2 regions of the Achromobacter sp. EB05 genome follow, and region 2 is predicted to be linked to the other one. Evidence: predicted binding sites of a transcription regulator. Region 2 holds the regulator's gene; the other holds the start of a gene.
The links. Region 2 encodes LexA, which represses DNA repair genes until DNA is damaged. Its sites were predicted from a motif close to ACTGTATNNNNATACAGT; they were not measured.

Region 1 (3,088 bases), 2.1 Mb from region 2:
GCCCCCAGGATGCGACGGATGACGTCATGCGCAAAGCCGCGACTGGCCAGGAAGCGGGCCTGCTTGGCATAGGCGGCGCGGTCCTCGGGCCTGGCGCCGAAGCGTTTCTGCCAGACCTCGAGCGCGCGCTCGTATTCGGTGGCGCGCAATTGCTCGCGCAGCTCGGACACCTGGGCATCATCCACGCCGTGCTGGCGCAATTCCTGCACGATGCGGGCCGCCCCCTGGCGCGAGGCGCGGCGATGCACCAGGCTTTGCGCAAACCGCTCGGTCGACAGCCAGCCTTCCTTTTCCAGCGCGTCCAGCACGCGCTCGACCTCATCGGGGTCTTCGGCATGGGGCGCGAGTTTGCGCGCCAGCTCATTGCGGGCATGCTCGCGCCGCGACAGATAACCCACCGCGCGCATTTTCAGCGAGGGTCCCTTGGGGGGCGTGCGGGGCTTGTCTTCGGATGTCCGCGCCCCTTCGTCCGTGCCATCGCCGTCACCGTCCTTGCCACGCCGGCCGCGTCCACTGGCCGCGCGCCGTTCGGAGCTGCGCTGCCACTGCGACGCCGGGGCGCTCGCGCCCTCTGGATCCTGGCCCGACGCCGCGGTGGATTCGGCCGCCCGCCGCAGGTCGGACGTGCGGCGCAGCCCCTCGGGCTTGGCCACGGTCTCGAATTCATCGTCCAGCCTGGCGCGCAGGCGATCAGCGGACGTGACGGGCGGTTTCCAGCTCATGCGCTTCCTCTATGTGCCAGCGGCAGGCCTCCCGGGACGGGAGCCTGCCGCTGGCGGCCGGACTGGCGAGCCCGGCGCTATCCGATGACGCGACGACGCGATTACTCGTCGCTGTCGTCTTCAGCGGTGGGCACGAATTCCGCGGCGCGGCTGACGATGCCCTGGTTCTCACGGACCCGGTTCTCGATCTCGATGGCCAGTTCCTTGTGTTCCTTCAGGTATTCACGGACATTGTCCTTGCCCTGGCCGATGCGGTTGCCGTTGTAGCTGTACCACGCACCCGACTTGTCCACCACGTTGGCGGCCACGCCCAGGTCAATGATTTCGCCTTCGCGCGAGATGCCGGCGCCGTACATGATGTCGAACTCGGCCTGCTTGAACGGAGGCGCAACCTTGTTTTTGACGACCTTGACGCGGGTTTCGTTGCCGACGACCTCGTCGCCCTTCTTGATCGAGCCGATGCGGCGGATGTCCAGGCGCACCGAGGCGTAGAACTTGAGCGCGTTGCCGCCGGTGGTGGTTTCGGGGTTGCCGAACATCACGCCGATCTTCATGCGGATCTGGTTGATGAAGATGACCATGCAGTTGGTCTTCTTGATGGTGGCGGTCAGCTTGCGCAGCGCCTGGCTCATCAGGCGAGCCTGCAGGCCGGGCAGCGAATCGCCCATTTCGCCTTCGATTTCGGCCTTGGGCACCAGCGCCGCAACCGAGTCGACCACGATCAGGTCGACGGAGCCCGAGCGCACCAGCGCGTCGGTGATTTCCAGCGCCTGCTCGCCCGTGTCCGGCTGCGAGATCAGCAGGTCGGCCAGGTTGACGCCCAGCTTCGAGGCGTACTGCACGTCCAGCGCGTGTTCGGCGTCGACGAAGGCGCACGTGCCGCCCAGCTTCTGCATTTCGGCCACGACCTGCAGGGTCAGGGTGGTCTTGCCCGAGGATTCCGGACCGTAGATTTCCACCACGCGGCCGCGCGGCAGGCCGCCGACGCCCAGCGCGATGTCCAGGCCCAGCGAGCCGGTCGACACCACCTGGATGTCATGCGAGACCTCGTTGTCGCCGTAGCGCATGATCGAGCCCTTGCCGAACTGCTTTTCGATCTGCGAGAGCGCGGCGGCCAGCGCCTTGGCTTTTTCCGAAGCGGCGGCCTTGGTGGTTTTGTCGTCCATGTAGTGTCCTGTCAGGTCTGGGTCTGTAACGTATCGGGGCGCGGCACGGGGTGTCGGTCAGCGCGCGGGTTGTCGCAAGGGGTGATCGGGCCGTTGCCTGACAGTTGTTGCCAGAAAACTGGCAGTGCAAACTGTGGCGCTCAAGCGTGATCGGTAAAGCGATAGCGCAGATTATGGCATCGGATTGTACTGTACAAATAACCAGTGTGCCACAGTTTTCCACGTATTCCCTGAGTGGGCAAGCCCGATGCCGTATGACAGAATCGAGGAAAAAACTGGCGCTATGTCCCCATTGCGCTCCCGGCACGCCGCCCCGGCATCCCACCGAGGGCGGCACGCGTGCGCCGCTCACCCGGCGCCCTTCTTCTTTTCGACTGCCCATGCGCATCCTGATCGCGGAAGACGACAGCATCCTGGCCGACGGCCTGTCACGCTCGTTGCGCCACAACGGTTACGCGGTCGACGCCGTCCGCGATGGCCTGGCGGCCGATTCGGCGCTGGCGGCCCAGGCCTTCGACCTGCTGATCCTCGACCTGGGCCTGCCGCAACTGGCCGGCCTGGAGGTCCTGCGCCGGCTGCGCGCCCGCAATTCCGCCCTGCCCGTGCTGATCCTGACCGCCGCTGACAGTATCGAGCAACGCGTCAAGGGGCTGGACCTGGGCGCCGACGACTACATGGCCAAGCCCTTCGCCCTGTCCGAGCTGGAAGCCCGCGTGCGCGCCCTGACCCGCCGCGGCGCGGGCGGCGGCGCCACGCTGCTCAAGCATGGCCGGCTGGTGTTCGACCAGACCGGGCGCGTGGCCATGGTCGACGACCAGACGCTGGACCTGTCCGCGCGCGAGGTCAGCCTGCTGGAAATCCTGCTGACCCGCAGCGGGCGCATGGTCAGCAAGACCCAACTGGTGGACCACCTGTGCGAATGGGGCGAGGAAGTCAGCACCAATGCCATCGAGGTCTACGTGCACCGCCTGCGCAAGAAACTCGAGCCCAGCGGCGTGAAGATCGTGACGGTGCGCGGCCTAGGCTATTGCCTCGAACGGGACCAGGGTGCGGCCTACCTCGCAAGCTGAATCGCCACAGCCGGAAGCGCTCAACCAGGAAGCGCTGGATGTGATGCAGGCCGGGGCCCGCGGCCCCAGCTTCGCGCCGCCGCAACGCTCGCTCCTGGGCGAGATCCTCGACTGGATGCTGGCGCCCCTG
Region 2 (3,088 bases):
CGAGGAAGAAAAGATCCACATCGCCCGCGACCATCTGCTGCCCAAGCTGATGAAGAACAACGGCGTCAAGGATACCGAGCTGACCGTCGATGACAGCGCGCTGCGCGACATCGTGCGCTACTACACTCGCGAAGCCGGCGTGCGCGCGCTCGAACGCGAAGTGGGCAAGATCTGCCGCAAGGTGATCAAGCAGTTGCTGACCCAGAGCGACCGCGCCAAGGCCGAAGGCAAGACCTTCGAACTCAAGCCGGTCAACGTCACGGGCGAGAACCTCAGCGACTACCTCGGCGTGCGCCGCTACACCTTCGGCATGGCCGAAAAGGAAAACCAGATCGGTCAGGTGACCGGCCTGGCCTGGACGGAAGTCGGTGGCGACCTGCTCACGATCGAAGTGGCGGACATGCCTGGCAAGGGCGTGATCCAACGCACCGGTTCGCTGGGCGACGTGATGAAGGAATCGGTCGAGGCGGCCCGCACGGTGGTGCGCTCGCGGGCGCGTCGCCTGGGCTTTGCCGACAGCGTGTTCGAGAAGCACGACATGCACGTGCACGTGCCGGAAGGCGCGACGCCCAAGGACGGTCCGTCCGCCGGTATCGCGATCACCACGGCCATGGTGTCGGCCCTGTCGCGCATCCCGGTGCGCGCCGACGTCGCCATGACCGGCGAGATCACGCTGCGTGGCGAAGTCCTGCCGATCGGCGGCCTGAAGGAAAAGCTGCTGGCCGCCCATCGCGGTGGTATCAAGACGGTCTTGATCCCGGAAGAAAACGTCAAGGATTTGGCGGAGATCCCGGACAACGTCAAGAACCATCTCGAGATCGTGCCGGTCCGCTGGATCGACAAGGTGCTGGAACTGGCCCTGGAACGCCTGCCGGAGCCGCTGGCTGAAGACGAAGCGGTCAAGGAGCCGCTGGTCGCCAAGCCGGCCGAGCCGGGTTCGACGGATCCGGTGCTCAAGCACTGATGCCTGGCCCGAGGCGCCCCGCGAGGGGTGCTCGCAAAAAGAAACCCCGCGCAAGCGGGGTTTCTTTTTTGGCGCGTCCGTGGCGCCGGATCGGAAGCAGTGGGTCAGTGCAGCGTGTGCGGGCGGATCAACCCGACCGCGATGCCTTCCAGCGCGAATTCCTGGTCGGCCTCGACCACGATGACGCTGAAGTCCGGATTCTCGGGCAGCAGTTCGATGCGGCCGTTCTGGCGTTGCAGGCGCTTGACGGTGACGTCGTCGCCGAGCCGCGCCACCACGATCTGGCCATTGCGAGCTTCCGAAGCCTTCTTGACGGCCAGCAGGTCGCCTTCGAGGATGCCGGCGTCGCGCATGCTCATGCCGCGCACCTTGAGCAGGTAATCGGGCGTCTGCGCGAACAGGCTGGTATCGACGCCGATCTCGCGCTCCACATGTTCCGCGGCCAGGATCGGGCTGCCTGCCGCCACGCGCCCCACCAGCGGCAGCAGTAGCTGCGCCAGGCCGGGCAGGGGCAATGGGGCCTGCGACGGTGTCGGCGAGTTGTCCTTCAGGCGGATGCCGCGCGAGGCGCCGGCGGTGAGCTCGATGGCGCCCTTGCGGGCCAGGGCCTTCAGATGGTCTTCGGCCGCATTGGGCGAGCGGAAACCCAGGGCCTGGGCGATCTCGGCGCGGGTGGGCGGAAAGCCGGTACGCGCGACGGTCTGCCGGATGAGGTCCAGGATTTGCTGTTGACGATCAGTGAGTTTGCTGGCCATGGCGGTGATCCGTTTGTGAGTCGGACTGTACATATATACAGCGGCATTCTGGGGGACATAACGCAAAAATGCAAGCGTTGATCCAACGCGGTTTTGTGACAGGCAATAAAAACGGGACCCGCAGGTCCCGTTTGGAGGTGCCGCTGTCGGCGCGTCTTACAGTACCGCGGCGATGCCCTTGGCCACCTGGTCGATGTTGCCGCTGTTGAGCGCGGCAACGCAGATGCGGCCGCTGGAGACGGCGTAGACGCCGTGCTCTTCGCGCAGGCGGTCGACCTGGGCCGAGGTCAGGCCCGAGTACGAGAACATGCCGCGCTGCTGCAGCACGAAGCTGAAGTCCTGCTTGCCGCCGTGTTCCTTGATCTTCTCGACCAACTGCTTGCGCATCAGGCGGATGCGGTCGCGCATGGCGCCGAGTTCTTCTTCCCACATGGCGAACAGCTCGGGCGAGTTCAGCACGGTGGAGACGATCGTGCCGCCGTGGGTGGGCGGATTGGAGTAATTGGTGCGGATGACGCGCTTGAGCTGGCTCAGCACGCGGGTGGCTTCGTCCTTGCTGCCGGCCACGACCGTCAGGGCGCCGACGCGCTCGCCGTACAGCGAGAACGACTTCGAGAACGACGAGCTGATGAACATGGTCAGGTCGAGGTCGGCGAACAGGCGCACGACCGCGGCGTCTTCACGCAGGCCTTCGCCGAAGCCCTGGTAGGCGATGTCCAGGAACGGCACCAGCTTGTTTTCCTTGACGACCGCGGCGATCTGCTTCCATTGGTCGAAGGTCGGGTCGACGCCGGTGGGGTTGTGGCAGCAGGCGTGCAGCACGACCACGGTGTTGGCCGGCGCGGCCTTCAGGGCGGCCAGCATGCCGTCGAAGTTCAGGCCGCGGGTGGCGGCATCGTAGTAGGCGTAGGTGCCGACTTCGAAACCGGCGCGTTCGAACAGCGCGCGGTGGTTTTCCCAGCTCGGATCGCTGATCAGGACCTTGGAGGTCGGCAGCAACTGGCGCAGGAAGTCGGCGCCGATCTTGAGCGCGCCGGTGCCGCCCAGGGCCTGGGTGGTCAGGACGCGGCCGGCGGCGGCCAGCGGGGAATCCTTGCCGATCAGCAGGGCTTGCGCGCCCTGGTTGTAGCCGGCGATGCCTTCGATCGGCAGGTAGCCGCGGGCGGCGGCGGCCTCGATGCGGGCGATTTCCGCCTTGCGCACGGCGCCCAGCAGGGGAATGCGACCCTGGTCGTCGTAGTACACGCCCACGCCCAGATTGACTTTACCGGGGCGGGTGTCCGCGTTGTATTGTTCGTTCAGACCAAGAATGGGGTCGCGCGGCGCGAGTTCGACGGAATCGAAAAGGGTGCTCATGGGACTCTGCTGA

Region 1: a site for LexA is predicted at 2,077-2,094, ahead of recA (recombinase RecA). Genes of this name have one in related genera too.

Annotation. Positions count from the first base shown of each region.
Region 1 is NZ_CP155917.1:1,737,409-1,740,496, reverse strand. Features, by position in the region: gene recX (recombination regulator RecX) at 1-722, opposite strand, end outside; gene recA (recombinase RecA) at 824-1,888, opposite strand; gene AAID08_RS07955 (response regulator transcription factor) at 2,269-2,958, shown strand; gene AAID08_RS07950 (sensor histidine kinase) at 3,074-3,088, shown strand, end outside.
Region 2 is NZ_CP155917.1:3,870,990-3,874,077, reverse strand. Features, by position in the region: gene lon (endopeptidase La) at 1-964, shown strand, start outside; gene lexA (transcriptional repressor LexA) at 1,069-1,719, opposite strand; gene AAID08_RS17505 (amino acid aminotransferase) at 1,876-3,075, opposite strand.